3 regions of the Bacillus sp. 41-22 genome follow, and region 1 is predicted to be linked to each of the others. Evidence: riboswitches for the same ligand, from Rfam matches in the RefSeq annotation. Region 1 holds a riboswitch; each other region holds the start of a gene.
The links. Region 1 has a riboswitch for S-adenosylmethionine ahead of LCF45_RS07310 (Na+/H+ antiporter NhaC family protein). Riboswitches for the same ligand answer to the same signal wherever they lie in the genome.

Region 1 (3,286 bases):
CATTTTAAATTATGCTGTTTTGTGATACTCTTTCTTTCCCGCTACTTTAGAAAACCTCGGGAAACCAATTAATATAGAAATGATTCCACATACTCCAACTAAGATTGGATAAAACGCATATGGTAACAATTCAATTGGAGATAACGCCGCAAATCCTGCTGCCGTTAACATTTGCGCACCATACGGAATTAATCCTTGCACACAGCATGAGAAAAGATCTAATACACTCGCTGATTTACGAGGGTCAATTTCATATTGATCTGCAATGTTTTTCGCAAGCGGACCTGTAAAGATAATAGAAATCGTATTATTCGCTGTACACATATTCGTCATACTCACTAAGCCAGCAATACCGAACTCTGCTCCTTTTTTTGAACGAATGTTACGCGTTAAAAGATTCATTAAATATTGAATGCCACCATTATATTGAATCAGTTCGACCATACCACCAATTAAAATGGCAAGTAACACTAACTCCATCATACCGCCCATTCCAGTCGTTACACTTTTAAAGAAACTCTCTAACGTATAACTTCCATCTATAAGACCGATAACACCAGATAGTACAGTTCCACCGGTTAATACAATAAGTACATTCCAGCCAAGTAGCGCTGTAACAAGTACACCTGCATATGGTAAAATCTTCACCCAATCAAATGTATGAGCTTTAATTTCTGTATCATTACCTAAAGTAATCATTACTAATAGTACAATTGTAATGACTGCAGCTGGCAATACAATTAAAAAATTCGTTTTAAACTTATCTTTCATTTCTGTTCCTTGCGAACGAACAGCAGCAATTGTCGTATCAGAAATAAATGATAAATTATCACCAAACATCGCTCCACCCACAACAGTAGCCATCGTAAGCGCAATTGAGATATCAGTTTGCCCACTAATACCTACAGCAATCGGTGCTAATGCAGCAATTGTTCCCATTGAAGTTCCCATCGCTAATGAAATAAATGCCCCTATAACAAAAATTCCAGCAACGATAAATCCTTGGGGTAAAATAGATAACGCTAAGTTAACAGTGGAATCAACTCCGCCCATTCCTTTTGCTGTTTCAGAAAACGCCCCTGCAAGTACAAAAATCAGAACCATGATCATAATATCAGGGTTTCCTGCACCTTTAGCAAATCGTTCTACTTTCACATTAAAGCTTTCCTTACGATTCATCACTAAAGCAATTCCTACAGCAATCATAATCGCTACGAGTATCGGCAATTTATAGAAATCACCTGTAATAATCCCAGAACCAATAAATAGCGCCAAAAATATTCCAAGTGGTAATAAAGCTAAACCATTTCCTCTCGTTTCTTTCAAAGTATCATCTCTCCCTAGTTTTCAACCTTTTCTAATTAACAACAAAAGACCTCTTCCGACGAGAAGAGGTCTTATACATCTATAAGAAACACTCTTCTCATTTTTCAAGCACACGCTTGCTGGATTTGGCACAGCACTCTGAAATCGAGTCCGCTGCCGAGGCATCGTAGGGCCAGTCCCTCCGCCTCTCTTTATAAGAAGGTTTCATATTTATTTTTAAATAATAATTTCTTTCCTAACTTTACTCGCTTACAAAACAAAAGTCAATTATTTTTTGTATAGTTTTTTTTGGTAATTATGCAAAAATATGAATACACCAATCATTTTAACTTTTCGATTTCTTTATCCAATATTGAGATCCAATAAAATTTTCTATTTTTTATCTTCGCGATAATCCATTTTGTTGTATTCCATGCTAACTCATATTCTTCTTTTGTAACATCACCAATTTTATAGGCATCCTCTAACTCGTCTTCATCCAGTACATAGATCTCACCGTTCGGTAACAATACTACATCTAAATATAAATCATCAAAATAAGGTAAACCACGCTCGTCTATTTTATATTCTTTCGTCACGTCGATATAATATTGCAGTAATTGTTTTTGATTGTCTAACATAGCTGTAATTGCAAAGTTTTCCCCGTTTATAAAATATTGCATCCATGTATACCCATCACCTGCAATGCAAAGCTGCTTACCATTGTATTCTTTATAACTAGGTTCTCTCACTTTTTTTATGTCCAGTATTCCTAACATTCCATCCTCTACTTGCTTAACCCTATAATCCTTCTCTATTAGTCGCTTCCACGAAGAACCGTCACCATATTTACGTTTCATTACGTCCGCTCCTCTTCTATATATAGAAAAGCCCCCACATATTATGTGAGAGCTTGTTCATATTATAATTAAGCTGCTTGACCCTTTTCAGATATCTCTTTTAAATAGGCTTGTCCTTTTTCAGCGTCATATTGACCTTCCCACTTAGACATAACTACAGCCGCTAAAGAGTTACCTACAACGTTAACTGCTGTACGAGCCATATCAAGAATACGGTCAATACCTGCAATAAACGCTAAACCTTCAGCTGGAATACCTACTGTACCAAGTGTTGCTAATAATACAACGAATGATACGCCCGGTACACCCGCGATACCTTTTGATGTAACCATTAATACAAGTAATAACGTAATTTGTTGTGTAATGGATAATTCAATACCGTACATTTGCGCTAAGAAAATTGCCGCAATTGCTTGATATAAAGTTGATCCATCTAAGTTAAATGAATAACCTGTTGGAATAACGAAAGATGTAATTGCTTTCGGACAACCGAATTTCTCCATTTTCTCCATAATTTTCGGTAAAACCGTTTCTGAACTTGCTGTAGAATACGCTAAGATCAGCTCGTCTTTTAAAATCTTAAAGAATTGGAAAATGTTTATTCCAAATATTTTCGCTGTAAGTCCTAATACAACTACAACGAAGAAGATCATTGCTCCGTATACTACAATGAGTAATTTCCCTAATGGAATTAATGAAGCTAATCCGAATGTAGAAACTGTAACACCAATTAATGCGAATACACCAAATGGTGCAAACTTCATAACTTGGTTCGTTACATAAAACATTGCATCTGCTACACCTTGGAAAAATTGTAGAACTGGTTTACCACGCTCACCAATTGCTGCTACACCTAAACCAAATAATACTGAGAAGAAGATAATAGCAAGCATATCACCTTCAGCTAATGATTTCATAATGTTCGTCGGAACAATATTTACAAACGTATCCGCGAACGAATGACTTTGTACTTGCTCTGTCGTATGTGTATATTTAGAAATATCTGTTTTTGTTAACTTATCCATATCAACGCCTTTTCCAGGTTGGAAAATGTTTGCTATTAATAAACCAACAACAATTGCAAGTGTTGTAATAATTTCAAAGTAAATAATTGTTTTTCC
Region 2 (3,286 bases), 1.0 Mb from region 1:
TAATATCCCAACCACTTATGTCTAAATCATCACTAATTGGATATTCGATTACATCACGCTTATCATGGATTGATAAATACCATTCTACAGGGTGTATATAAACAAACCTAACATCATAATCACTATCTTTCGATGGAAACCCCCACGCCCGACTCCCTGATTCCACAGCGAATAAAATTTTCACACCATTCTCTTTTTCAATTCGCTCTAGTTCTAATTCAATTTTCTCTCTCATTTCATACCATCTCCATTTTTTGATTATTTCCCTGGGAATTCGACAAATATACGACTAATTTTACTATATACCAAAACAGCTGTCAGACAATTTCTGACAGCTCAATAAAGCACTTATTTTTTCTTTTCAATTACAGTAGCAGTAATTCGTTCAAACTCTTTTTGAATTTCCTCTTTATATGCATCCACTTTTGAAAAATCCATAGCAGCAATATAAATTCGTTCTAATTTATCACGAACTGATTTTGCTTTTGCTAAGAAAGACATTGCCTCATTCATTTTTGCTTTATATTGAATGGAAACGTCACGAATTTCTGTAGCATACTTCTCATCCGTCCCTGGTTTAACAATAAGAGTATACATATCTATAATCTCATCACCTTCGCGACTTGGAAAATATTCATGTGGTGCGGTACTATCAAAAATTGCAAATCCTAATTCTCTTACGATAACCATATCAAGACTATTCGGGTCAAACCCGCAATGATATACTTCAACGTCAAAACCTTTTTCTTCTGCTGCCTTCGATAACTTTTTAAGCATTGTTGATTTTCCAGAACCCGGGCGTCCTTTTATAAAATAACGATGTGGTAATCCTTCTGTTAAATTAGGAACAAAATCAACTGCTCCTTTCGGTGTAGCAGCTCCTAAAAAACGATGTTTCACAATCGATTGTTCTCCCTTTTTATCTGCAAATAATTTCTGAATTAGCTGTTCTGTTAGTTCATTTGCTTTATTAAAATCAATGTTATTAATATATATTTTCTCCCACTCATCATGTATAACTAACGCCTCTTTAAAACATCCGTAAGCAGATTTGAAAGCCTTGCCCGCTTCTAATACAAACCGTTCAATTTCTAACTTCTGCTTTCTTAATTTATCTGAGTCCCAAGCAACTCCTAAATTTATATACTCTTCAATAACTCCTGGCATTTTCGGCTCAATAACATGCGGTGATGTTCCATCAACAATTCCTACTTTTAATTTCGGAATAATCACCCCATCAACTGACTTATTATCAGAAGAACAATGCAAAAGTTCAATATCATATCCTTTTTCAACCCATTCACGCCCTATTGCCTTTATTAAAGAAGATTTTCCCGTTCCTGGGCCTCCCTTTAAAATAAACAACCTGCCTAGCCCCTTCAAATTCTCTTCGTATAAGCTGTGAAATCCTCTAGCTGTATTTCCACCGGCATAATAATTTAATACATTCCCTGTCACTGCACTCACTCCTTCGCAACAGTCTACTTACATAAGCTACAATATGCGAGCAACTTTATTTGGGTGAACACCTAATTTGTATTGCACGAAAAAAGGAAATGAATTACAATTTAAATATCACAAATATTGCGAATTTAAAACCGAATAAACCTTTATCAAGAGAGGCAGAGGGACCGGTCCTTCGAAGCCCAGCAACCTCAGTTTATGCAAACTGAATAGGTGCTAATTCCTGCAAAATGCATTGCATTTTGGAAGATAAAACTCAACTAGTATGTAAAGCTCATCTTTCTTGATTATGAAGGATGGGCTTTTTATTATTTGAAAAAAATATATTGGAGGTATGTAAAATGAAAGTAATTGATCTATCACAAACGTTTGAAAATAATATGTCTCAATTTCCTGGAACACCAAAAATCCAACTAGAAGCCATTACAAGCGTTGAAGAAACAGGTTATCAAGTTACGAATTTTCATTCTGTCGTTCATGTTGGTACGCATTGTGATGCGCCTGCTCATTTCATTTCAGGCGCAACCACTATTGATCAATTACCCCTAAATCAATTTGTAGGCGAAGCTGTTCTTATCGATGTGACTCATGTTCAAGAGCGAAAATTACCTAAGGAAGTATTACATACTGTCGACATAAAAGAAGGCGATATTGTCATTTTCCATTCCAATCTATCTAATAAATGGAATACCGAAGCTTATGAGAAAGAAGCGTTTTATCTTTCCGAAGAATTAGCTGAAGAACTAGTTCAATTAAAAGTAAAATCTGTCGGTTTAGATTTTATTTCTCCTGATGAGGTAACGACAGAAACATCACCGATTCATCACATACTGTTAGGAAATAATATTTACTTAATTGAAAACTTAACAAACTTAGATGCCATTAAAGCGAAACGATTCTTTTTCTCAGCAGCACCTTTAAAAATTAAAAATAGTGACGGTGCTTTCGCAAGGGCATTCGCTGTTATTTTTTAAACATGGTCTACAAAAAAAGCAAAGATCACTTTTGACCTTTGCTTTTATATTTTTTATTTAAGTTAAAAAAGAATTGCTCCACCCTTGGGCGTATCCAAGCTAAATAATCTTTATCTTTCTTCTTTGTACAAGCTATCTCTTCTCCATCTACCATTTCGACAAGTTCTAGCTCTAACAGTTGCCTCGTAAATGCTACCATATTTACTTCTTCTGCTGGATATTCTTCTTTTAATTTCTCCTCAATTTCTCCCAATAAAAAACCGTCACGCATCATTGCTAGTGCATCAATCCAAAGTGGCGGCATTTCATATGTCTCTCCTGTAATCGTATCTTTTACAATATAGTTCTTTTGCTCTTTTCGAAATTGAATCGTGTGTAAACATACAGTCGAATTTAATGTTAATTCCATCATACCACCCCTTTCATCATATCCGCATAGAAAAAAGGATGCGCGTGCACCCCTTCTTTTCTTTTCATAACACTACTGAACCGTTACATGAGCTAAAAGCTCTATGTCGATATTTTCCTCCATTATAAACGAAGTTTTTTATAAAAAAAACCCTTCTTGAAACATTTTATAAAATGTTTATATTTACACAACAAGAACACTTTTCTGAAAAGTAATTTCGTCTAATGCACTACACTGTTGGTAAATAAATTTCCACTTTCGTTCCTATCCCCATACTACTTTCAATCGCGATACTCCCTTGATGTTCTTCAATAATTTTATATGTAATCATTAATCCAAGACCTGTACCATTCTCTTTTGTTGTATAAAAAGCTTTTCCGATCTTTTCTATTTTCTCATTTTCTATCCCAAGACCTTGATCTTCAACAGAAATACACAA
Region 3 (3,286 bases), 2.6 Mb from region 1:
TTCGCTTGACCGCTGCTTTTAAATGCCTTACATGAGGATTGAATGCACCTCCAACAGAAAATCTTGTTGCCGGACCAATTGATTTCCCTAAAATAGAGCGTCCGTCGTTCATCTCTTTAATCATTTTAATGAGCTCTATCGATGACAAATCATATACAGAAGTTGCACCTGGGAAATCACCAACGCGCGCTGGATCACCAGTTAAAGCTAGCACTTCCTCCATACCTAATGCTGATAATCCAAGTAAGTGAGACTGTAGTCCAATGACGTTATGGTCTCTACACGTTAAATGCGTCAATACTGGAATATCATGCTTCGTTAATAATGCACCCATAGCCATATTCGAAACACGAGGAGATGCTAATGAATTATCTGCTAGAGTAATAGCATCCGCTCCAGCCCTTTTCAGTGCTCTTGCCCCTTCAAAAAAACGCTGCGTGTCTAACGTTTTCGGTGGATCTAATTCCACTACAACTGTCGTTTGTTTCTTTGCCTTTTCTGCTAGAGTAACATGAGCTCTCGAACGCTTCTCATGTGTATGGACCACTTTAGGCCTTTGAATCGTCTCCTTTGCTATTACAGGTGCAACATTTGCAATAGCACGTTTCATTCCTTCAATATGTTCCGGGGTAGTACCACAACAACCACCTAATAAACGAATACCTTGTTCAATAAATTTCGGTGTCATTTCTTCAAAATATGCTGGACTTCCCTCATATACGTAACGCCCTTCCACATAATTCGGGAGACCTGCATTCGGATATGCTGATAAATAGCCATTTTGAGGAATCGATATCATTTTGAAAGCTTCCGTCATGTGAAGCGGGCCTAGTTGACAGTTCAACCCAACAACATTGGCACCGTAATCTAAAAGCTGTTTTAATATTTCATTGACATCATTCCCATTTTGAGTCGTACCTGCCTCATGTAACGCTAACTGAGCAACAATCGGAATATTCGTTTGTTTACGCAATACTTTAACCGCATGCAATAATTCAAATTCATCATAAAAAGTTTCTAATAGTAATCCATCAACCTGTTCTTCTAGTAAAGCACCTGCCTGCTCAAGTAACATAAATTCTCGCTCTATATCAGTCGTTGTAACAGCACCAATATGTTTCATACCTCCAATTGTCCCTAAAATTGCATTCCGATCTGTTACTGATGCTTTCGCAATATTCACTGCCGCTTTATTAATTTGGACAACTTGATTCTCTAGACCATACATGCGGAGTTTCGCTTCATTCGCACCATACGTATTCGTTTGAATAACATCCGCTCCAGCAGCTACATATTGTTTATGGATCGATATAATTAAGTCCGGATCAGACAAATTCAATTCTTCAAAACTACTTTGTAAACCATGCGAATGTAATAACGTTCCAACCGCACCATCACCTATTACAATTCCTTTTGATAATAAATCTAGTAATTTCACGAATCTCCCTCATTTCTATCAATATAAAAACCCCCTCTTCACTTTGAAGAGGGGGACATAATTGTTCCTCCTCTTATTATGCAAAACACACGTTTTGCAGGTTTTAGCACCGTTTCAAACATTTAGTTTGAAGGTTGCCGGGTTTCACAGGGCCTTTCCCTCCACCGCTCTCAATAAGAGTTTGTCTTTATTATTTTATTTATGTAGCTAAAAGGAAATACGTTCCCCTTTTAACAATGTTTGTTAATTTTTTATAAATTTAGCACGCACTAAAATAAAAGTCAATGACACTTGCGGAAAAATAAAAATTATTTAAAATAAAGTTGCAATTCAATTATCTTTTGTTGTAAAGTTAAAACCATAATAAAATTTCATACGAACATTCTTATCTAGAGAGGTAGAGGGACTGGCCCTTTGACGCCTCAGCAACCATTAACATTCATTCGTTAATAAGGTGCTAATTCCAGCAAATTGTGAAAGATTTGACAGATGAGAAGAAGACTCTATTCAATCCGAAAGCCTTCTTCTTAGAAGGCTTTTTTTATTTTCACTTAGTCGTTCACTTTAAAAAGGGGGAATTTTCACATGTCAACAATCGAAACAAAACTAGCACAAATCGGGAACCGTAGCGAAACTACAACAGGAACTGTTAATCCACCTGTTTATTTCTCAACTGCTTATCGTCACGAAGGAATTGGTAAATCTACTGGCTTTGACTATTCAAGAACTGGAAATCCGACTCGTGGTCTTTTAGAACAGGCAATTGCAGACTTAGAAAGCGGTGAGCAAGGGTATGCCTGTAGTTCAGGAATGGCGGCTGTTCTCCTTGTCCTTTCACTATTCCGTTCCGGAGATGAGCTTATCGTATCTGAAGACTTATACGGGGGAACATATCGTCTATTTTCCGAACATGAAGACAAGTGGAATATTCGATGTAGATACGTAGATACACAATCTATTAAACAAATTGAGCAAGCAATCACATCTCAAACGAAGGCTATTTTCATAGAAACACCGACTAATCCATTAATGCAAGTAACTGATATCGTAAGTGTAGCAAGTGTAGCGAAAAGGCACGGACTACTTCTTATTGTAGATAACACGTTCTATACACCTTATATACAGCAACCATTAACAGAAGGTGCAAACATCGTCCTTCACAGCGCAACTAAATATTTAGGCGGTCATAACGATGTACTAAGCGGACTTGTCGTTGCGAAAGGGAAATCTCTTTGCGAGGAGCTTGCTCATTATCATAATGCCTCTGGTGCTGTCTTAAGCCCGTTTGATTCATGGCTATTAATTCGAGGCATGAAGACTTTAGCACTTCGCATGAAACAGCATGAAGAAAACGCTCATGCAATTGTTGCTTATTTAAATGATGAAGATGGTGTGACAGATGTATTTTATCCAGGAAGAGGTGGTATGATTTCATTTCGCCTTCAAGATGAAACTTGGATTAATCCTTTCTTACAATCTTTATCCTTAATTACATTTGCTGAAAGTCTTGGCGGTGTCGAAAGTTTAATGACTTATCCAGCAACGCAAACTCATGCCGACATTCCAGAAGATGTTCGAACAGCACGTGGTGTTTGTAATCGTCTTCTCCGTTTTTCAGTCGGCATCGAAAATAGCAACGACTTAATTCAAGACTTAAAGCAAGCAATTAAAATTGTAAAAGAAGGTGTAAGAATATGAGTTATTCCATAGATACGCTTTTACTGCATAATCAATACAAGCATGACTCACACACAGGAGCTGTTAACGTTCCCATCTATAACACATCAACATTCCATCAGTTTGATGTAGATGCTTTTGGAAAGTATGACTATAGTAGATCTGGAAATC

Region 2: another riboswitch for S-adenosylmethionine. It lies ahead of LCF45_RS02085 (cyclase family protein); the one in region 1 lies ahead of LCF45_RS07310 (Na+/H+ antiporter NhaC family protein).
Region 3: another riboswitch for S-adenosylmethionine. It lies ahead of LCF45_RS21040 (bifunctional homocysteine S-methyltransferase/methylenetetrahydrofolate reductase); the one in region 1 lies ahead of LCF45_RS07310 (Na+/H+ antiporter NhaC family protein).

What each region holds. Positions count from the first base shown of each region.
Region 1 covers NZ_CP084035.1:1,424,625-1,427,910, reverse strand. Annotated here, with positions in the region: gene LCF45_RS07310 (Na+/H+ antiporter NhaC family protein) at 10-1,326, opposite strand; SAM riboswitch class I at 1,421-1,526, opposite strand; gene LCF45_RS07305 (ribonuclease FAU-1 family protein) at 1,647-2,165, opposite strand; gene gltP (glutamate/aspartate:proton symporter GltP) at 2,234-3,286, opposite strand, start outside.
Region 2 covers NZ_CP084035.1:392,281-395,566, reverse strand. Annotated here, with positions in the region: gene LCF45_RS02095 (nucleotidyltransferase domain-containing protein) at 1-235, opposite strand, end outside; gene LCF45_RS02090 (PRK06851 family protein) at 349-1,458, opposite strand; SAM riboswitch class I at 1,608-1,720, shown strand; gene LCF45_RS02085 (cyclase family protein) at 1,806-2,438, shown strand; gene LCF45_RS02080 (hypothetical protein) at 2,464-2,847, opposite strand; gene LCF45_RS02075 (ATP-binding protein) at 3,077-3,286, opposite strand, start outside.
Region 3 covers NZ_CP084035.1:4,107,005-4,110,290, forward strand. Annotated here, with positions in the region: gene LCF45_RS21040 (bifunctional homocysteine S-methyltransferase/methylenetetrahydrofolate reductase) at 1-1,438, opposite strand, end outside; SAM riboswitch class I at 1,509-1,618, opposite strand; SAM riboswitch class I at 1,821-1,934, shown strand; gene metI (cystathionine gamma-synthase/O-acetylhomoserine thiolyase) at 2,024-3,136, shown strand; gene metC (cystathionine beta-lyase) at 3,133-3,286, shown strand, end outside.